One region of the Micromonospora sp. NPDC023869 genome, then DNA from elsewhere that is predicted to be linked to it. Evidence: riboswitches for the same ligand, from Rfam matches in the RefSeq annotation. Region 1 holds a riboswitch; each other region holds the start of a gene.
What was found. Region 1 has a riboswitch for cyclic di-AMP ahead of ACZ31C_RS22000 (C39 family peptidase). Riboswitches for the same ligand answer to the same signal wherever they lie in the genome.

Region 1 (7,159 bases):
CTCGGTGAACAGCGGGTGCGTGGTGTGGATCGGGATCTCGCTGCTCTTGCCACGGTCCTCGGGGGAGTCGCCGAAGAGCAGGGTGCCCAGCGTCTTGAGGTCCTGCGGGATGTAGCGCAGGTTCTCGTAGCGCTGGTGGTGCGTCTTGATGATCTGCGCCATCGACTTGACGTACGGCGAGACGGTCAACGCGATCCGGTCGTACGGCCCGATGAACGTCTTGCGCTTGTCCACCGGCAGGGTGTCGCCGTGCAGGAACATCGACGGGCAGCCGATCACGTCGACGTTGGAGAAGCCGATCGTCCGCAGGTAGTCGGCGGTGATCTCACCCCGGACGCCGATGCTCGGTGAGCGGTCGAGGACGGCACGGCAGAAGCGGCTGACCTGATCGTCGATCGGCCGCAGGTACTCCCGGTCACCGTCGACGTTCGTCTGCACACCCACACCGAGCACCACGACCGGGATCTTGAGTCGCTCGATCAGTCGGCTCATCGCGTCGAGCCGGTGGGCGTAGCTGCGCCGGAACGCGTTCGCCAGCGGGACCACGAAGACGTCGTACTCCTCGTTGATCCGGTCGCTGTCGCGCATGTTGACCGTGAAGCCGTTGGGCGTGATGGTGGCCGCACGGGTGGCCAGCAGCTTGTTCGCGGCGTGACTGAAGACCAGGTTGCCGGCGTTCTCACCGATCAGGTTCCGCTCGAACGTCTCCTCGGGCGAGTTGACGTCGAAGGGACCCTTCCGGGCCCGCATCAGGATCCGCTGGTGCATCGCTGACTCTGCCTCTCGTCGGTGCCGCCCCCCGCCTCGGCATGCCCAGCGCACCACCGGGCCGGATGGCGGGGTGGGTGCTCATCCAAGTCCCGGGAATAGTAGGCCACCGGGGGACCGGTTGACACCTGAGCCACATCCGCCCCATTGCGCCGGCCTCCCCGCCCGGTTCGAGGGGGAGTGCCCGCACCGGTATGGTGCCCGGAATGACCAGCACCACCGTCGTCGATAGGCCGCCCTCCACCACCCGACGCGGTGACGCCAGCCGATTGCCCTCGTTGACCGGACTGCGCTGGATCGCCGCGCTGCTGGTCTTCGGTTTCCACGCCGGCACCATGCGCATCATCGCCGAGCCCGGTCACCAGGCGGTGGTCGGCGAGATCTTCACCCTGGGCCTGTCCGGGGTGCAGTTCTTCTTCATCCTCAGCGGATTCGTGCTGGTCTGGTCGGCCCGGGTCGGTGACTCCCGCCGCCGGTTCTGGCGTCGCCGGATCGCCAAGATCTATCCGAACCACGTGGTGATGTGGGCGCTGGCAATGCTCGCGGCGCTCTGGTTCGCCGACCCGATCAACCCGGTGGCCGCGCTGGAGAACCTGTTCCTGCTCCAGGCGTGGGACCCGCGACCGGGCTACTTCTACAGCGTCAACAACGTGAGCTGGTCGCTCTCCTGCGAGCTGTTCTTCTATCTCTGCCTGCCGCTGGCGCTGCCGCTGGTCCGCCGGGCCAGGCCGTGGATGCTGTGGGCCGTGGTGATCGCCATGCCGCTGCTGATCCTGGCGCTCTGGCCCGGTCAGTTGCTGGTGCCGGAGCAGAGCCGGTGGTGGTTCGCCCAGATCTTCCCGCTGGTGCGGTCGCTGGAGTTCTGGATGGGCGTGGCCGCCGCCGAGCTGATGCTGCGCGGTCGCTGGCGCGGGCCCCGGCTGCCGCTGGCCACCGTGATCTTCGTCGCGACCTGGGTGGCGGCCTCGCAGTGGATCCGGGCCGAGCTCTGGGCGGCCCTGCTGTCGGTGGCGTACGTGCTGGTGATCGCGGCGGCGGCGGACGCCGACGTGCACGGCCGCCGGTCGCCGCTGCGCTCCCGGCTGATGGTCTGGCTGGGCGAGGTCTCGTTCGCCTTCTATCTGGTGCACGTCTTCGCGATCATGACGATCCTGCGGCTCACCGGCGACTGGGGCACCGGCCTGCCCGGCTGGTGGGGAGTGCCGGCGGTGATCGGGTTCCTGCTGATCACCCTGGCACTGGCCGCGTTGCTGCACCGCTACGTGGAGCAACCGATGATGCGGCGACTCGCCCCGAGCCGCGCCCCCGCTGCCGCGCCGCGCACCGCCGAGTTCGCAGGGCCGCCCACTCAGCCACCCGCAGAAGCGTGCGCGGAGCCGCCTGCGGGGTCGCCGGTGGAGCCGCCTGCCGAGCCGCCCGCCGGGCTGCCGAGGCAGCGGGTGGCGGGTGACGAGCCGAGCACCGCCGGTCGGCGCGAGCCGCACCACTGAGTCCATGGTGGATGGTCCTCGTCGGCCGTCCGACCTGCTGTTTCGTGTGTCATCGCCGGCGCGTCGCCGACGCGACACGCCCGTCGCCGATGCGATTCGACGGTGGTGGCGGTAGCGTGACGATGTGCTTCCCGTCGCGTCCGCCCGTCCCCTGTGGTGGCTGGCGCGCTGGGCGACGCGGCTGCTGACCGGGTTCGCGGTCGCCGCCGCGTTCACCCTCGGCGCCTGGGCGATGCCCGCCCAGGGCGCCCCCGCCGGGCACCCCGCCGTCGACCGGGTCGCGTCGTCCGCCCTGCTCGCGCAGTCGCCCCACGCGGGCTGGCAGCCCACGTCGGCCGGCACGCTGGTCGCGGTGGCCGGCACCGGGGTCGTCGACCGGGTCGACGTACCCGGACTGCTGCCGGAGGCGCGCCCGGAGCCGCAGCGGACTGCCGCGACGGCGGTCGCAGGTCCGGCGACATCCGCCCCGACGACGGTCGCACCGGCCGCCCACGGTGCCCGCGCCCCACCCGGCGTCTGACCTCGCGCCCCGCTGCGGCCCGCCAACCGGACTCCGCCGCAGCCCCCGTCCCGCAACGCCCGGGATCTCTGCCCGCGACGTATCCCGTCACCGCCCCGCCCGGCCCCGTGGCACCGCCACCGGACGACCGGATGCCGGCGCGGTCCGCTGTCAGCGCACCACTGCCCATGAGGTACCGCCATGGAGAAGACCGTCCTCTACCAGTTCCTGATCGAGGTGCCCCGGGCCGCCGCCATCTGGTCGGTGCTGCTCGTGCTCGCGCTGGGCGTGCTCACCGCCCTGGTCGCCCGGCCCGAACCGGCCTCGTCCGGCGCCGACGAGACCACCGGCCCGGCCGCCGACCCCGCCGAGGCCGAGGCGGCCGACCTGCGCCGCTACGCCGGTGAGGTGGCCGTGGCCGCCGCCGGGGCCGCGCAGAACGCCGTACGGCGGCAGGAGGCGTGGCGTACCGCTCAGACCGCTCTCGACCGGGCCTGGGCCGGATTCGACGAAGCGGAGAGCCGGGCCCGGCGGCTCGCCGGGGCCACCGCGCTGCCCGCCCCCCGCACCCCGCGCACCGCCAGCGAGTACGCCGCCCGGGAGCGCTGGCTGCACCACGCGGCGATGCAGGCGCACTGGCGCGGTGACCTGTCGGCGCGGCAGCTCACCGACGTGCTGGCGCGCCGGGCCGGCTGGGATCCCCGACTGCACCCGGCCGAACAGGAGGTCGTCCTGGCCCGGGTCGTCCGCGACAACCACCGGGCCGCGTACCGGGTCGCCGCCGAGCGGGAACGGGCCGCCTGGCGGGAGGCCGAGCTGGCCACCGACGCGGCCCGGGTGCTCTCCGCCGAGGCGTACGCCGCCGCGCAGCGCCTGCGGCCGAACCTGCTCCCGGCGCCCACCGCCACCGCCGTCGCACGTCCGGCCGCAGCAGTCCCGCGGTGGCGCCCGGCGCGCGTGGGGTGACCCGGCTCGGCGACCGGATAGTCCGGCCGGATTGGGTGAGCCCGGTCACATCCCTCGCCGGAACGGACGCCGAGGCGGGAACCGCCCGAGACGTGACGCGATGCCCGGAGACATTGTCTGCGGGTGGTCCCCCTGTCACCGCCTGTTGCGTCGATCGCCGTCGGTCCCGTTGCGCGACGTCGCTGACCGAACGCCCGAAAATCATCGACCTGGATCATGTTTGCGCAGGTCAGGACGGGTTGGCAGGGCAATGGTCGGCCAGTAGTGTCGGCCCGTCCGATGCGGTACCCGATCGCAGGAGGCGACGCCGCATCGACCCGCCTAATCGTGGTCTCACGAACCGGGGACCCACCGCACCACTGGGGTGAATCCGCGAGCCTCGGCTCACGGTAGGGCCGTCTTCCCGCCCGAACCCGTCAGCTAACCCGGTCGGCGGTGTCGGAAGGAGCTTTTCCTCTCGTGCATCCCCTCGTCGTACCCCTTGAGTTCCCGCACCTCCACGGCACCGCGGTGCCCGCGCTCGTCGGGCCGTCGGCCACGAGCTGACTGCGACCACCGCCCCCGCCCGGTCGACCGGGCGTCGCCCCTCGCACGGCCGTCCCCGTACTCGGGTGGTCCTCGACAGGTCCTGTCGAGCTGACCGCCGGAGCGGTTCGCCGTGCCTCCCTGAGCCCCCGTGGAGGACTCCGTGAAGCAGACCGTCACGCGCCAGCTACGCCGGCTGGCCACCGAACGCCCCTACCAGGTCGTCGCCGCCTCGGCCGCCGCGCTGGCGCTGGCCACCGGTGCCGGTGCCGTACTCGTCGGCACCGAGGACACCCCGGCCACCGCGCACACCACGACCGCCGTCGCCGAGTTGCGCGGCGACACCGCGGTCTCCCGCGCCGAGGCCCGGGTGGAGCCGACCCCGTCGACCCCGCCCAGCAGCGCGGCCCCGAGCAGCGCCGCGCCGTCGCCGTCGCCCTCGCCGAAGGCCACCTCGGCGGCTCCCTCGCCGGTGGCCACCAGTGCGAAGGCCGCGCCGAAGGTACCCGCACGGAAGGTCCTGGACTACGACTTCCAGGCGCAGACCACCGGCTACTACTGCGGTCCGGCCGCGGTACGCAACGCGCTCAGCGCCGCCGGTGTCGACCGTGACCAGGACACCCTGGCCTCCCAGCTCGGCACCACGTACGCCGGCACCAACTCGGCCCAGGACACCACCCGGGTGCTCAACGCCACGGTCAAGGGCGAGCCGTACTCGACCACGATGTTGCCGGGCGGCTCGGCCAGCCCGGCGCAGATGGACCAGCTCCAGGCCGACGTGGTGGAGGCGATCACCGACGGGCGCGGCGTCGTGGTGAACGTGGCCGGCAGCGCCACCGACACCGACGGCGGCTGGCACTCCTTCCCCGGTGGCCACTACGTCGCCGTGGTGGGCTACGAGGACGACGGTCGACTGGTCAAGATCGCCGACTCGGCCGACGCCTCGTACTACTCGTACTGGATGACCACCATCGACCTCGCCCACTGGGCCGCCACCCGCGGCTACTCCTCCTGAGAGGTAAGGAAGGGTCCCCTGCTATCGCCTGGTGTATAGCAGGGGACCCTTCCTTACATCCGGGGGTGCGGCGGCAGGTAGACGGCTCTGATGCGGTGCGTGCTGTCGAGCACGGAGAAGCCCTCGGCCGGATGGCCGAGGGCTTCCGCGTCGTACCGGGATCAGGCGTGCCGGTCGAGCTTCTTCGCCAGGCCGACGAAGCTCGCCCACGACACCGGGGTGAAGGCCAGCGTGCCGCCGTCCCGGTCCTTGGTGTCGCGCACCAGCACGACGTCGGACAGGTTGTCTGCGACCTCCACGCAGTCGTTACCGCTGGAGCCGCTACGGGTGGACTTGCGCCAGGTCGCGCCGTTCAGATCCATGGCTTCACAACATCCTTCATCAGCTCGATCGACTGCCGGCCAGACAGCGCCTCGTTGCGCACGGTCTCCCATTTGGACAGCAGGGTATTGACGTCTTCGTCCTTGTCGGCGAGGACCCCGCCGAGTTGGGTGTCCAGATTACCGACCCAACCACCGTCCGTGCTCCTTGCCAGGATGAAGGGGCCGGCCAACCCGGCGTGCATGCCGATGCCGGCAGGCACGAGGTGCACGCTGATGTTGGGCCGTTCGGCGAGGTCGATCAGGTGGTGCACCTGCTCGACCAGCACGTCGCGGAGGCGTTCGTCGACCCGCCGGAGCACCACCTCGTCGAGCACCGCGACGAACTGCGGCGGCTCCTCCTGGTCCAGCACCGCCTGCCGGGCCATCCGGTTCGCGAGTCGTCGCTCCACCCCGGCGTCGGTCAGGGTGTCGTCACATCGGATCACCGCGCGGGCGTAGCGCTCGGTCTGTAGCAGGCCCGGGACCAGCGTCGACTGGTAGCACCGGAGTTGCCTCGCGGTGCGCTCGGCCTCCAGGTAGGGCAGGAACCACGCGGGCTGGCGCAGCACCTCGGCCGTCCGCAGCAGTTCCTCGAACATGCCGCCGGTCTCCAGGACCTCGTCCGCCCGTTTGGCGAACGGCCTGTCGACCGGGCGGGTGCCGGTCTCCACCGCCGACACCAGGGACGCCGAGTAGTTCGACCGTCGGCCGAACTCCTCCTGGTTCATGCCCGCTGCCGTCCGCAGCCGGCGAAGCTGAGTGCGGATCAGCTCGTGCAGGTCGGAAGGCTGCTCGCGTTCCACGTCACCTCCAGGGGATTCATCAAGATCGCCAAGCTCCCGTCAGGGGCCGGATCGGCGCACCAGGACGCCGCCGTGGCCAGCGTCGATGCCTTCCGACAGTAGTCATGTCCTCACCAGACTGTCACTCATGCGGATCTGCTTCACGCCGTGCAGGGCTGGGGCGGGTTCTGCTCCGGGGCCGCCCGTGACATCCCCCCGTGCGCGGGCGGCCCTCCCGATCCCTTACCGACGGAGGTCGACGTGCGTACGCACCCGTACCAGTGTCCGACAATGGTCCTTCCGGTTCTGCCGCAGCGTCGGCGGGGCGCTCCGCTGCCCGGGTGGATGCGTCGTCCGACCCAGGCGCTTCCACTCCACGGCCCCGGACCGACCGGCTTCCTGACGCCGGCTCAGGCGTGGCGGTCGGATGGGCGGCCGTGCTGACCACCCAGCTCGCGAAGCCTGGCCGTGGCCCGCACGCCGACCGCCCGGTCGGCTCCGGCGGGAACACGCCGCACACTCCGGCGCGACCGACCTGGTTCTGCCGGGTCGACGGCCAGCCGTGGCCGTGTGGCGAGGCCAGACTGCTGCTGCCGGTGGAGTTCCGGGGGAACGTCCCCGGGCTGACGATCTATCTCGCCGGCCTGATGTACGAGGCCATGCGCGACCTCTACCAGCTCAACCCGCACGACGGCCCGGAGTCCGAGGAGCTGTTCGAAAGGTTTGTCGCCTGGGGCGCAGCGCGCCGGCCG
Region 2 (7,159 bases), on a different contig from region 1:
GGATGCCGGGAGCGGACCAGACGACCCGTTCGACCTCGGCGCGCTCGGGCATCGAGTGCACCAACCCGCCCAGCAGCACCGTGTCGCCGTGTACGCGTACCGTCACCTGCTCGGCCTCGGTGGCCTGGTTGCGGGCCAGCGCGTCGACGATCCGCTGGGCCAGCACGGCGCCGTCGGGGCGTACCGAGGGCCGGACGACGAGACCGTCGCTGACCCCGCGTACGCCGCCGAGCCCGGCGACCGCCTGCTGGGCGGCCCGGCGCTGGTACTCCCACTCGACCTCGCCGTGCAGGGTGACCCAGCCCTGCGAGACCGTCACGTCGATCTGCTCGACCGGCACGAACGCGTGCCACTGGAGGGCGTGCGTCACGGCGGCGGCGATCTCCGGGTCGGTACGCTCCGCGCCGGTGGCCGTGTGCACGGCGAGGTCGTTGGCGACGGCCCGGACCTGGGCCACCCGGTGGGCGGCCCGTTCCGCCGCCCACTTCTTGGCGTAGCCGTCCACCCGTCCGGTCAGGGTCACCACGCCCTCCGCGACGCTCACCCCGATCTCGTGCGGCCGGACCCGGGGCTCCCAGTCGAGTTCGTCCAGCACCGCGGTCCGGATGTGCTCGTCGGTGCGCTGGATCGTCGAGATGCCGACCATCTCCTCGCTCCTCTCGCGGCGGCGGCTGCGGACCGGAACCGGTCCGCCGGGACCGAGCCTGGTCGAGGAGCGGGTGATCCGGCCTCACCCGCGTCGGGCGAGACGCCGCATACAGATGTTCGGGCGAGACGACAGATGTTCGGGCGAGACGCCGCGCACAGATGTAAGGAAGGGTCCCCTGCTATGCACGAGGCGTTAGCAGGGGACCCTTCCTTACATGCCGTCAGGTCAGTGGACCGGCGGGGGAGTCCGGGCGCTCGACGTCCACGAACTCGATGTCGTCGGCGGCCCGGTCCCGGCTGCCGGCGGCCCGCGCGGCGCTGCCGGCGGCCCAGCCGATCGCGGCGCCGACCAGGGCCGCGCCGATCAGCAGGGTCCAGGGCAGCGCGGGACGGCGTCCGGCGAGCGCGTCGAAGGCCACGCTGGCCCGGTGCCGCGCCTCCTCGGCCGCCGATCCGACCAGGTCACCGGCGTCGTCGGCGAAACCGGCCGAGGTGTGCCGCGCCGAGCGGGCGGCGTCCCGGATGCTGTCACCCGCCGAGACGAGGTGTTGCCACGCCTGGTCCGTGATCTGTTCCGGCTTGCTGCGACGGTCCAGCAGGTTGCTTCCGAACATGTGGTTCCCTCCTCGACAGTGCCGAAGCCGGTGGCCGGGCAGACCTCGGACGTCGGCGGTTCGCCACCGAGGCTGTGCCCCGCCGGACGCCACCGCAAACACCGTGCCCGCGTGGTCGGTGCCGGCCGCGTGGACGTCGCCCGCGCACCGGGCGCCGGGTGTCGCCGGCCGGCGTACCGGATCACCCCTGGGACACCACCGCGACGAACGCCGCGCGGGCGAAGTCGTCGTCGTCATCGTCGTCGTCATCGCCCCCGCCGCCGAACCCGCAGGCGAGCAGGAGGGCGAGCAGGGCGCTGACACCGGCCAGACCGGCAAGCCTGCGAAGCATCGCGTCGTCCCTTCGTCGTGGTCGTCATCGGTGATGCTAGGCACACTCCGCCACCGGCACCGGCTGGTCGCAGGTCAGGCCGTCGGCCGGCGGGGGCACGCCGGGGTCCCGGATATCGGACGGGCGAGCCGCGGCCCGCTACCCTGGTTCGTCGGTGCGAGCCTCGGCTTGCTCCGAGTGATAGGACGTAATAAGTCCGGATATGGGCGATTTGACGCGCCGATGTCCGCGAATTGCTCATCCCGAGGGGTGGCGACCGAGGCCGTCGGAGGAATACTCTCGGTCGCGGCCCGCGTACTGATGAGGCGCCCGTCGTACGGGCGAGTGGAGGTGCTCGCGTGAGCCTGTCGATCCTGCAGACGGTTCGGCCCGGTGGTGTCATCGAGATCGCCCCTCGGGGCGAGATCGACGTCGACACCGCGTACGAGGTGAAAGAGGCCATCGCCGAAGTGCTGGCCAAGGGGCGGCCGGCCCGGATCGAGCTCAACATGCGGCTGGTCACCTTCATCGACTCGGTGGGCATCAGCGCGATGGTCGCCGGCTTCCAGACGGCTGAGGTCAGTGGCGTCAAGCTGATCGTCACCGAACCCAGTCGGTTCGTGCACCGACAGCTCTGGGTGACCGGGCTGCTCGGTCTCTTCGGCGCGCCGGAGCCGTACTACGCCGGTGCCGCCGCCACTCCCGAGGTCCTTCCTGGCGGCTGACCGTCAGTCGCCGTCGAGACCGGACAGGTTCACGTCCGACACCTCGGTGACGGCGCGGACCGCCGTCACCGAGGCGTACCCATCGGCGAGCCATGCCAGGTCGGTCCCGGGCTGCACCGCCTGACCGGGCTCCTCCAGTGCGGTCCGCACGAAACCGTGGCCGGCCTCGGCGACGGTCATCTGCACCTGACCGAAGGTGGCCAGCCCCGCCCGGCGTACGCCGCGCAGCCGGTCCAGCGGCACGTCCGGCGAGTTGACGTTGAGCACGCTCTCCACCGGACCGGCGGTCAGCCGGGGGAGCAGGTCCAGGGCCACGTGAGCGGCGGTGGCCCAGTTCCGTTCGGCGTCGCGTACCCGGGCCGCGGCGGCCACCGCGGCACCTCCGCTGACGGCGGTCGCCTCCCCGACGGAGAGCACGTCCAGTGACACCGCCAACGCCCGGCAGCCGTTGGCGGCTGCGGTGAACGCCGCACCCACCGTGCCGGAGTGCAACACCGCCCGGCCCGCGTTCGCCCCCCGGTTGATGCCGGAGAGCAGCACCGACGGCGGCGGCCCGAACGCGCCGTGCACGGCGATCAACGCGATGAAGCCGGGTGAGCCGCCGACCCCGAAGGCCGGTACCCCGGCCAGATCCGGCAGCGGATGCTCACGGACCACCACCTGCCCGTCCTGCTCCACGGCACTCATCGCGGCGCTGGTGCCGCTCGCCTCCTCCAACGGTGCCGCGACCACCACGTCCAGCCCTCGGTCGACCGCCGCCCGGGCCAGCGCATGGATGCCCGGCGCGGCGATCCCGTCGTCGTTGGTGATCAACACTCGCAGGGTCATGCGCCACCCACCCGGTGGGCCAACTCGTCGGGGGTGGTGCGTTCCTGCCGGCGGACGCCGGCCGGCTCCAGGCGTACCCGGTCCACCAGGCCGGTGATCGAGTCCAGCCGCCCGGTGCCCAGCCCGTGCCGGGTGACGTTCAGCGCGCCGGCCGCCGCGCCGGTCCGGATCGCGGTGCGTACGTCACCGCCGCGCGCCACCACGGCGGCCACGCTGGCGGTCATCGAGTCTCCCGCACCGCGCGGGTCGGCCGCCTCCAGGCGGGGCATCTGCACCTCGAAGACCTCGCCGTCGACGAGGGCCAGCGCCGGCTTGTCGGCACGGCTGACCACCACGTTCTCGGCGCCGGTGGCGTGCAGCTCGTACATCGCCCGGGTGAGCTGCTCCTCGTCGTCGTCGGCCGCGCGGCCGTCGGCGATCAGCTCCTCGTGGCTGACCTTGACGAAGAACACCCCGCTGTCCAGCACGGCGGTGAGGTGGTCGCCGCAGAGGTCCACCACCACCCGGCTGCCGTTCGCGCCGAGGTCGGCGGCGAAGCGCCGGTAGAGGTCGGCGGGGACCAGCGACGGGTCGTTCGGGCCGCTCAGGATGCTCACCGCCGCCCGCAGCCCCTCGCCCAGCGACAGGTTGTAGAGCTCGTCCAACTCGTGTCGACTCAGCGGCTGCCCGGTCACGTCGACGATCTCCTGCCGGGTGCCCTCGCGGCGGTCGTGCACGTACCCGCCGCTGCCGCCGGAGTCCCGGGCCACCACCTTGAGGTCGACGCCCTCGCTGACCAGCAGGGGCTCCAGCACCTGCCCGATCTCGCCGCCGAGCGCGGTGCAGAGCACCACGTCGACGCCGTGCGACAGCACCATCCGGGCCTGCCAGACGCCCTGACCGCCGGGGTGCAGGTGCAGCTCCGGAGTCTCGTTGGGCTGGTCGATCGTGACCGTGAGCAGTGGGGTCGGCGCGAAGACCATCACATGTCCGGTCGCCGCGCTCACGACGCACCGTCGCACTGGGTCCGCTGCGGTCCGCTCATAACCGTTCCTCCCGGTCGCCACGAAATGTCCGCTTCGATGTCGACGGTAACCAAGGTGGCCGCAGAGCGCGCGGCGACGGGCGGGGCGGAACCGAGGCAGCCGCCTCGGAGTGCGGGAACGACGACGCCGGGTGGACCACCCGCGAGGGCGGCCACCCGGCGTGCCGTGTGGATCAGTACACCGACAGGTGCACGTGGTTGGTGTGGTCGCTGGACGGGTCGCCCCGCGCGCCGCTGTACGTCCGCCAGCCGCTGCTCGGCAGCCAGATCTGCTTGTACCAGATCACGTAGAGCACGGCGAGACGGTCGGCGTTGTTGACGTAGAACGCCGCCAGGTTGTTGCCGTACGTCCGGTCGCCGCCGGTGGCGACCCCGCCGAAACCGTTCTTCTGCGCCGCGAAGTCGCAGGCCCGACCCTTCGGGTGCTCACCCGAGCCGCCCGCGCGGTAGCAGGAGACGTACCGGGTGAAGCCGGCCGCCTTGGCCTGGTTGAGCGCGTGCAGGGTGCGGGGCGTGATGCAGCCGTTGGCCGGGGTGGGATCGTTGACGCTGCACGACTCGGCCGGCCAGGAGCCGTTGGAGTTGCGCGGTGCCGGCTTGGCGGTGGCGCTGCTGGAACCGCCGCCACGTGCCGGGGTCCGGTTGGCCCGCTCCTGTGCCGCAGCCCGCTCGGCCCGCTCGGCGCGCTCCTCGGCCACGGTCAGCGAGCGCTCGGCCTGCTCCTTGCGCTTGGCCATCACGGCCACCTGCTTGCGCTGCTCCTGCACCTCGACGTCGAGGGCCTGCTTGGTCTTGCTGACCTCGTCCCGGGTGGTCCGCAGGTCCCGCAGCGCGCGTTCCTCGTTGGCCGCCACCGCGTCCAGCGCCGCCGCACGGTCCATGAAGCCGGCCGGGGAACCGCTGTTGAGCAGCGCCGACGCGGCACCGAGCCGGCCGCCGCGATACGCCTGCGCGGCGATCTCGGCTACCTTGTCGCTGCGTTCGGTGAGCTGACCCTCGGTCGTGGTGAGCTGCTCGGCCAGCTTCTTCTGCCGGACGACCGAGCGGTCCAGGGCGGTCTTGGCGTCGAGGTAGCCCTTGCTGGCCGCCTCCAACTGGGCGCGCAGCGCCGGTGTGCCGCCCTCGTCGCCGACGTCACCGGGGGCTGCGGAGGCAGCGCTGAACGGAGCGAGCGCGGCGCCCAGGGCGAGGGCGAGCCCCGCAGCGATCAGGGCCGCCGTACGGGCGGCCGGTCTCACGGTTGCCACTGCTGGCATGCACATGTCCTTCCGTCAGCCGCCGACCGGGTTAGCTGACGGGTTCGGGACGGAAGATCCCTACCGCTGGACGCGGATGCACCCCTGGAACATGGTTCCCCGGTTCGCCCTGGCGGGCGATTAGGCGGCGGTCACCGCCGGCACCGTCGAGTGCCGCCTGGCGGAGACCGGGTCCGAGCCTACCGGTGCTGGTGGGGCTGGTGCAGCCGGTGTGACTCCTGGTGTTCCCCTGATCACCAGTAAACCAGACAAATGGGATTATTGTTGCCTTTCGCATTCCTCGTCCCGCTACCACTCCACCGTCCCACAGGCACCTGCGCTCGTCCCGGGCTCGATCTGCAACGTGGCGTGCGCGATGTCGAAGTCCTCGCGCAGTGCCGTACGGGCCGCGCGGAGCACCGTGCCGACCTCGACGCCCTCGGCGGTGGTCAGGTGGGCCGAGGCCACCTCCATCCCGGAGGTGAGCGTCCAGACGTGCAGGTCGTGGACGCCGGCCACGCCGGGCACCGCGGCCAGCCGGTCATGCACCGCAGTGACCTGGAGGTGCTCCGGGGCGGCCTGCACCAGGATGCGGACCGCCGCCCGGCCCAGACGCCAGGTACGCGGCAGGATGAACGCGCCGATCGCGACCGCCACCAGCGGGTCCGCCCACCACCAGCCGGTCAGCGCGATCAGCGCCGCCGCCGCGATCACCCCCAGCGAGCCGAGCAGGTCGGCCAGCACCTCCAGGTACGCCCCGCGCAGGTTGATGCTCTCCCGTGCCCCGGGTCGCAGCAGCGCGAACGCGACCAGGTTGGCGAGTAGGCCGAGCGTGGCCACCACCAGCACCGGCCCGGTACGCACCTCCGGTGGGTCGCCGAACCGGCGTACCGCCTCCACCAGCACGTAACCGGCGACGCCGACGAGCAGCACGGCGTTGGCCAACGCGGCGAGCACCTCCAGCCGATAGAGGCCGAAGGTGCGCTGTGGATGCGTGTCCACGCGTCGGGTGGCGGTCACCGCCGCGAGCGCCATCCCGATGCCGAGCACGTCGGTGAACATGTGCCCGGCGTCGGAGAGCAGAGCCAGCGAGCCGGTCCACAGAGCGGTCACCGCCTCCACCACCATCAGGACGGCGAGCAGCACGAACGCCGCCCACAGCCGGCCGGAGTGGCGGTGTGCGGCGTTCGACACCGAAGCGTGGTGGTGGTCGTGGCCCGCGCCCACGCAGACACCTTGCGTGCTGCGCCCCGCCGGGGACGGATCTATGCCGACATTGCTATATGTGCGCGCTCAGCCGGTCGGGTCGATCGTGGTCAGCCGCTGGGTGGCCCGGGACAGGGCGACGTAGAGCGTACGCACGCCGGAGCCCGGATCGGCACGGATCTCACCGGGGGCGACCAGCACCACGCCGTCGTACTCCATGCCCTTGGCCTCCAGGCTGGTCACCACCTGGAGGCGCTCGCCGCCGAGCCCGCCCAGCCAGGCCGCGACCTCGTCCCGGCGCGGCACCGGCGTGATCACCCCGACGGTGCCCTCGACCTCGCCGAGCAGCGCGCTCGCGGCGGTCAGCACGCTGGTCTCCAGCTCCGCCGCCGGCACCACCAGTGCCACCGGGTCGACCCCGGTGGTCCGCACCGCGGTGGGCAGGGCCAGGTCCGGGTACGCCCGCCGGATCTCGGCCGCCGCCACCGCGAAGATCTCCGCCGAGTTGCGGTAGTTGGTGGTGAGCGTGAACCGGTGCCGCCGACGACGACCCAACGCCTGGTCCCGGG
Region 3 (7,159 bases), on a different contig from region 1:
CGCTGACCGCGCTGACGCAGTGGCCGCAGGTCATGCCCTGCACCTGGTACGCCGTGGTGACCATGGCAACTCTCCTCTCCAGGGCCCGCCCACCCGGCCGGGCACCTCGTCGAATACCCTCGGGGGGTATCCACAACCGTGACCGTACCATACCCCCCAGGGGTACGTTATCCTCGTGTTCATGAGCACACCCGCGCCGATCCGCGGCTACACCGCCAGCAAGGACCAACTGCTCGCCCGGCTACGTCGTGTCGAGGGGCAGGTACGCGGCGTCGAGAAGATGGTCGACGAGGATCGCTACTGCATCGACGTGCTCACCCAGATCTCCGCGATCCAGGCCGCGCTGGACAAGGTCGCTCTCGGCCTGCTCGACGGACACGCCCGGCACTGCATGCACGAGGGCGCCGCCGAGGGCCGCGCCGACGAGATGGCCTCCGAGATGATGGCCGCCGTCGGCCGCCTGATGAAGCGCGGCTGACCCGCCCGTCGCCTGATGAGCCGCGGCTGACCCGACCCACCCGCACGCCCGGCCGGGAGTGTCGTCTCCGACGCCCGTCCCCGACACACGCTCGCGACCTGCGTTCCGATGCCGACCTGGCTACCATTCGCCACGATGGCCAGCCGATCCGGAAGCCTCCCGGCCCCCGCCCGCCGTCGGGCACGCACCACCGCCGCAGCAGACCTTCGGCGGCCCGTCGCCGTACCCCCGACACGGTCGCGGCGCACTGCCGCCGCCCGCGTGTGGCGGTGTGACACGGCCGCAGCCCTGCCGCGGTTGCGCACCCCGGCCGCAGCCCTGCTGCGGTTGCCGAGAGCCGGCCCCGCCCTCACGGTACGCAGCCATCCTGCCACGCTCGGGCCATTCCGGATGCCCGCCGCAGCTGCCGACCGGCGGCGCTGAACCTTCTCGCCCGCCGGTACGTAGTTCGCCTTGGAATCGTTGGGAGACAATGAATGGGCGCCGACCACACCCGTTCCGCTCCGCCCACCCCACCCCGGGTGCGGCGGATCCTCATCGTGACGGTGGTCCCCCTCTTCCTCGTCACCCTGGTCGCCGCGCTCGTGCTCTGGCCCTCGGACCCGCCCCGGCCCGAGGCCGCCGACGACACGCCTCGTTACCACGGCACGGTCACCCGCGTGGTGAACGAGCCCTGCCCACCGAACCCGGTCGTGCCCGAGGGCACCCCGACCACCGCCGGGCAGCAGTGCGGCACGGTGACCGTACGGGTCGACAACGGCCCGGACGAAGGTCAGGACGTGCAGACGCCGCTGCCGGACGGCCCGGGAGCGCCCCGGGTCAGCGTCGGCGACGAGATCATCCTGGTCTCCCTGACCGATCCCGAGGACCCCTCGCTCAGCTACTACAACATCGCCGAGCACCAGCGGGGCAAGGCGCTGATCTGGCTCGCGGTGCTGTTCGCCGCCGCCATCGTGGCGTTCGGGCGGCTTCGCGGCCTGGCCGCGCTCGGCGGTCTGGCGGCCAGTTTCGCCATCCTGATCACCTTCGTGCTGCCCGGCATCAGTGCCGGCCAGCCGCCGTTGGTGGTCGCCATCGTCGGCGCGGCACTGATCATGTTCGTGGTGCTGTACCTGACGCACGGCATCTCGGCACAGACCTCGGTGGCCGTCCTCGGCACGCTCGGCAGCCTGGTGCTCACCGGCCTGCTCGGGCTGGCCGCCACCCGGGCCACCCACCTGACCGGCTTCGGCAGCGAGGACGCCACCACGCTGTCCATGTTCCGGGGCGACGTCGACCTGCACGGCCTGCTGCTCGCGGGCATCATCATCGGCTCGCTCGGCGTGCTCGACGACGTCACGGTGACCCAGGCCGCCGCCGTGACCGAACTGCGTCACGCCAACCCGAGCTTCACCCGCCGGGAGCTGTACCGCTCGGCGACCCGGGTCGGCCGGGCCCACATCGCCTCGGTGGTGAACACCATCGTGCTGGCGTACGCGGGCGCGTCGCTGCCGCTGCTGCTCCTGCTCACCGCCGACACCCGCGCGCTCGGCCAGATCGTGACCAGCGAGTTCCTCACCCAGGAGATCGTCCGCAGCGTGGTGGCCACGCTGGGGCTGGTCGCCGCCGTACCGCTGACGACCGCACTGGCCGCGCTGGTGGTCACCGCCGGACGGCGGGACAACCCGGAGCCCGGCGGCCACCACGGCCACGACGACGGGCCGGACGGCGACGGCCCCACTCCCCCGACTCCCCGGCCCGGCACGGACCGGACCGAGGCCCTGCACGCGCTCAGCACCGCGCGTGCGCGTGACACACCCCCCGCCACCGGATCGCGGTGGCCCGACCCGGACAGGAGCACGGACACCACATGGTGACACCCCGCAGCGTGACCGCCCCTGCCGACACGGTTCGTGCCCGTGTCGTTGGTCACCCATCGCGATTACGAAATGACGCATCTAGCCGGGTTCGGGGCGTAGAGACCGACATGGACCGTCGGGTAACCTCACAGCCGGTCACCGACGAAGGCGCGCAGCGGCGCCTGCGGTGCCACCGCCCAATCGCCGCGAGGCGAGCCGGGGACCCAGGTAGGTGGGGTGAATCCGCGTCAGCGGTAGGGGCCACTTCCGTTCCGAACCCGTCAGCTAACCCGGTCGGCGGTCGATGGAAGGGAAAGAAGTGACGGCACCCCTACGCCGCTGGATGACCCCTGTGGTGGCCGTGTTCGCCGCGTTCGCCGTGTTCGCCGGGCCCCTGCCGGCCATGGCCGCGCCGAACCCACCCGCGCCAGCTGAGCACGACGACGACCCACCGATGCTCAACGACCTGATCGAGTCGGCGAACCGCGACTTCTCCAAGGCCAAGAACCAGCTGGAGCGGTCCAAGAAGCGCCAGCTCAAGCTCGACGTCGAGCTGCGCCGCGCACAGGCCGACCTCGACGCGCTCCGGCCGCAGGTCGCCGAGATCGCGACGCAGTCGTACCGCACCGGCCGGGTGGGTGCGATAGCGATGTTGTTGCAGAGCAACGCGCCGGACTCGTTCATGGACCGTGCGTCCGCCCTGGACGAGTTGAACCTGTTCAACGACAAGAAGTTGGGCGAGGTCAACACGATCCGGGAGCGCGCCGACCAGGCCAAGCTCGCGTCCGACGCCGAGGTCCGTGAGCAGCAGAAGCTAACCAACGACATGGCTCGCAAGAAGACCGAGGCGGAGAAGTCACTCCGCCTGGTCGGTGGTGAGAGCCTGACCGGCGGCCTGGTGGCCGCCACCTCGCCGGTCGCCCGGGTGGCGCCGAACCGCGCGTCCGACGGCAGTTGGAAGCCGGAGTCGTGCAGCCAGAAGGACCCGACCACGTCGGGCTGCATCACGCCGCGCACCCTGCACATGTACAAGGAGGTCAAGCGGGCCGGCTTCGACCGCTTCGTCGGTTGCTGGCGGCCCGGTGACAAGTTCGAGCACCCCAAGGGCCGGGCGTGTGACTGGTCGTTGCAGAACAGCGGGTTCAGCCCCTGGCACAACAACGACACCCGGATCTACGGCAACAACCTGGCGGCCTTCCTGGTCCGCAACGCCGACCGGCTCGGCATCTACTACGTGATCTGGAACCGGCAGATCTGGTTCCCGACCGAGAACAGGTGGCGGTCCTACAGCGGCCCGTCCAACCACACGGACCACGTGCACGTGTCGCTGCTCTGAGCGCCGTCCGGGTGACCTGCGAGGGCCGCTCCGCCGTCCGGCGGAGCGGCCCTCGTCGTCCGTGTCGGGCAATCCGGCGGGTCAGCCCACGGGCGTGACCACACCCGCCATCTCGGCGGGTTCCGCCGCGACGGTCCGCACCTCACCGGCGGCCAGCCGGTACGACATGCCCACCACCGCGCACCCGCCTGCGGCCACCTCGGCGGCCAGCGCCTCGGAGGACTCCAGCATCGCCTCGACGGTCTGCGCGATGTGGATGTCGACGATCGCGTCCAGATCGTCGACCCCCGCCTGCTCGGCCCGGCGCAGGCTGGGCACCACCGCGTCCACCACGGCCCGCAGGTGCCCCGACGGAGCGGTGCCGGTGGCCGCCGCGGCCCGGGCCGCCTGGACGGCGCCGCACGAGTCGTGCCCGAGCACCACCACCAGCGGCGTACGCAGCACGCTCACCGCGTACTCGACGCTGCCCAGCACCTCCGGGCCGATGGTGTGCCCGGCGGTCCGGACCACGAAGAGATCACCCAACCCACGGTCGAAGATGATCTCCGCAGCGAGCCGGGAGTCGGAGCAGCCCACGATCACCGCGAAGGGATGCTGCTCGGCGGCGACGGCGGCCCGGTGGCTGGCGTTCTGGTTGGGGTGCCGGAGCGTGTCGGTGACGAAGCGACGGTTGCCGGCGATCAGCTCGGCGAGGGCGCGCTCCCGCGAACCGGGAAGGTCTGCGGTCAGGTACTCACGTTCGGGACCGGGCTGCGCTCCGATCGTTCCGGGTCGACTCATCCGGCGTCACCTCGCCTCTCGGTGGAATGCCTGGTCATCCCGGCCGGCGCTGGCCACGGGCTGCCACCAACCGTCACACGCAGCGCAAGGCACGTCAAGCTATGCGTGATCTGCATTTCATGTATTCCAGAACGCTTGCCAATCGAGACGGGCGGGCGCGAGCGCAGCTCCGGAGCGTGACAGGGGCAGGCCATACGATGGCGGGCATGGCGACCTCAGACGAGCGAGAAAGCACCCGAAACTGGACTTTCCTGACAAACCACGCACACGTACTGCTCGCCATCGCCCGCAACCCCACCGCCCGGCTGCGCGACGTCGCCAGCGAGGTGGGGGTCACCGAACGCGCCGCCCAGGCCATCGTCGCCGACCTGGAGGCGGGTGGCTATCTGCACCGCACCCGGGTGGGCCGCCGCAACGAGTACACCCTGAACCCGGCCGGCCGGTTCCGCCACCCGGCCGAAGCCGACCGCCAGGTCGGCGACCTGCTCGCCCTGTTCACCGACTAGCCCGTACCGTCCACAGTCGACTACGTGGCGTGGTTCACCGATCCCATCCCACTCGCGCCCATGCGTTATCGACACGGGGACGATAGGTTGAACACGTGTCGTCCGTCGCGCTCGCCCGTCCCTTGTGGCCGGCGACGCTGCGCACGCTGCGGGAGCTGACCCGACTGGCGTTGGCCGCCCTCGTGCTGGCGGTCGGTCTCGGCACGGCCGCCGCCAACCTGCCACTGCGCCCGGCGGGCGACCAGCCGATCCACGCCGTCGCCGATCATCGCGCCTGGTCCGTCACCGCCGACCTGCCGACCTGGCCGGGCACCGTCGCACCGGTCGCCGAGCAGGTGCGGGCCTCCGGCACGCTGGCGACCTCACCGACGCAGCCCACGGTCCCGACCCCGCCGCCCGCTCGCCCCGAGCCGGCCGCCGAGTCCGGCGCGGCCACCACCACGGTCCACCAGCTCGCCGCGCCGCGACCCACTGTCGGCAACGGTGAGCCGACCCGTCGCGGTCCACCGGCCGCCTGACCGACGGCCCGCCTCAGGACGCCCCACCGGCCCACGCGACCGTCCGCCGCCCCGGCCCGACCCCCCGGACACGGCGACCGACCGTCGCCGAGCGTCCCGGGGGCACACCGCTGTCGCGGACCCGTCCGGCCCGGCCCGACGTCCTGTCGCTGACCTCGGCGACCACAGACCTTCCCCCAGTCGACGACCCTCATCCGACCGCGAGAGGTGTTGATGATGCGAACCGCTTTCTCCTACGTCATGCCCGACGTCCCCATGGCCGCCGTGATCTGGCTGAGCCTGCTCGGGGTGGTGATCCTCGCCATCGCCGCCCTGCTGCTGCGCCCCCGACACCTCCTCCGGTTCGACGCGGGCACCCGGATCCGCGAGGCGGCACTGCCGAGCCGCACCGAGCACACCGAGGAACAGCGGGACCAGGACCGCTGGGCGGAGGAGGTGGCCGTGGCCGCCGACCGGGCCGACGCCACGGCCCGCCGCCGTCGCGAGGAGTGGCTCACCGCGCAGGACGAGGCCGAGCGGGCGTGGAAGGCGTACGAGACGGCGGAGGCGGACGTCCGCCGGCTGTCCGCGGCCACCGGGATGCCGCTGCCGCAGACCTCGCGCACCCCCGCCGAGTACGCCGACCGGGAGCGGTGGCTGCACCGGTCGGCCATGGAGGCGTACTGGCGGCGGGAGCTGTCGGTGGAACAGCTCAGCGACGTCTTCGCCCACCGGGGTTGGGACCCGCGACTGCACCCGGTCGAGCAGGAGCTGACGCTGCGCCGGGCGGTACGCGACAACCTCTTCGCGCGCCAGCAGGCGGCCCACGCGCAGGAGCAGGAGCGCTGGCGGGCCGCCGAGCTGGCCACCGCGGCGGCACGGAGCCTGCGCGACGAGGCGCTCTCGGCACTGCTGCCGCAGGTCGAGGAGCGCGAGTCGGTGCTGCCGTTGACCGCGTTGGGTGGCGTCGAGCAGACCCGCGAGATGCCCGTAGTGGTCGGCGGGCGGGCGGCACCCGCGTACTGACCGGTTCTGCCGCGACAGGCAGATAGCGCGAACCTCCTCCGGCCCGTCGGGCGGGAACCTAGCGTGGGACCGGTGTCGGACGGACACCGGCCGGGTACGACCTCGCCGGGAAGAGGAGGCCGACGTGGTCGCACGGGGTGACGGGCGCAGGCCCGAGGAGTCGACGCTTCGGGGCGCCGGGCCGAGACAGACCTGGGCGGCCCTGCCCTGGCTGGTGCGTACGGCGGTGGTCTGGAGCGCCTGCCTGGTGGTGATCGCCGCCGGGCTCTATCTCCTGGCCCGGATCACGATGCTGGTCACCCCGCTGGCCATCGCGCTGGCCGCCACCTTCTTCCTGGCCGCGCTGCTCGACCCGGTCCAGCTCGCGTTGCGCCGGCTACGACTGCCCGCCGCACTGGCCGCCCTGCTCACCGTCCTACTCCTGCTCGGTGTCCTGTCCGGCGTGGGCGTACTGGTCTGGAACATGACCGCGGGACAGTTCAGCGAGCTGGGCGACGAGCTGCGGGAGGGACTGGAACGCAGCCGCGACTTCGTCACCTCCACCCTGCCGGTCACCGACGAGCAGCTCGACGGCCTCGTCGACCAGCTCCGCCAGGCGCTCAGCCAGCAGGAGGTCGACCCGGTCGCCAGTGCGCAGACGGTGGCCGAGGTGTTCGGCTCCATCCTGCTCGCCCTGGTGCTGCTCTTCTTCCTGCTCA

Region 2: it holds a riboswitch for cyclic di-AMP, as region 1 does, so the genes downstream of both, ACZ31C_RS20180 (coiled-coil domain-containing protein) here and ACZ31C_RS22000 (C39 family peptidase) in region 1, are expected to answer to the same signal.
Region 3: it holds a riboswitch for cyclic di-AMP, as region 1 does, so the genes downstream of both, ACZ31C_RS01730 (coiled-coil domain-containing protein) here and ACZ31C_RS22000 (C39 family peptidase) in region 1, are expected to answer to the same signal.

The regions. Positions count from the first base shown of each region.
Region 1 covers NZ_JBVHKD010000008.1:115,695-122,853, forward strand. The annotation lists gene ACZ31C_RS21980 (polysaccharide pyruvyl transferase family protein) at 1-768, opposite strand, end outside; gene ACZ31C_RS21985 (acyltransferase family protein) at 975-2,258, shown strand; gene ACZ31C_RS21990 (hypothetical protein) at 2,383-2,778, shown strand; gene ACZ31C_RS21995 (hypothetical protein) at 2,959-3,723, shown strand; cyclic di-AMP (ydaO/yuaA leader) riboswitch at 4,032-4,173, shown strand; gene ACZ31C_RS22000 (C39 family peptidase) at 4,400-5,263, shown strand; gene ACZ31C_RS22005 (DUF397 domain-containing protein) at 5,425-5,625, opposite strand; gene ACZ31C_RS22010 (helix-turn-helix domain-containing protein) at 5,616-6,428, opposite strand; gene ACZ31C_RS22015 (hypothetical protein) at 6,824-7,159, shown strand, end outside.
Region 2 covers NZ_JBVHKD010000007.1:96,069-103,227, forward strand. The annotation lists gene ACZ31C_RS20150 (BON domain-containing protein) at 1-646, opposite strand, end outside; gene ACZ31C_RS20155 (hypothetical protein) at 870-1,262, opposite strand; gene ACZ31C_RS20160 (hypothetical protein) at 1,444-1,593, opposite strand; gene ACZ31C_RS20165 (STAS domain-containing protein) at 1,932-2,297, shown strand; gene surE (5'/3'-nucleotidase SurE) at 2,301-3,125, opposite strand; gene ACZ31C_RS20175 (1-phosphofructokinase family hexose kinase) at 3,122-4,087, opposite strand; gene ACZ31C_RS20180 (coiled-coil domain-containing protein) at 4,323-5,405, opposite strand; cyclic di-AMP (ydaO/yuaA leader) riboswitch at 5,410-5,542, opposite strand; gene ACZ31C_RS20185 (cation diffusion facilitator family transporter) at 5,694-6,611, opposite strand; gene ACZ31C_RS20190 (HelD family protein) at 6,678-7,159, opposite strand, start outside.
Region 3 covers NZ_JBVHKD010000001.1:457,641-464,799, forward strand. The annotation lists gene ACZ31C_RS01715 (heavy-metal-associated domain-containing protein) at 1-64, opposite strand, end outside; gene ACZ31C_RS01720 (metal-sensitive transcriptional regulator) at 182-478, shown strand; gene ACZ31C_RS01725 (YibE/F family protein) at 955-2,334, shown strand; cyclic di-AMP (ydaO/yuaA leader) riboswitch at 2,501-2,632, shown strand; gene ACZ31C_RS01730 (coiled-coil domain-containing protein) at 2,636-3,652, shown strand; gene ACZ31C_RS01735 (carbonic anhydrase) at 3,734-4,432, opposite strand; gene ACZ31C_RS01740 (helix-turn-helix transcriptional regulator) at 4,630-4,938, shown strand; gene ACZ31C_RS01745 (hypothetical protein) at 5,034-5,456, shown strand; gene ACZ31C_RS01750 (hypothetical protein) at 5,673-6,461, shown strand; gene ACZ31C_RS01755 (AI-2E family transporter) at 6,586-7,159, shown strand, end outside.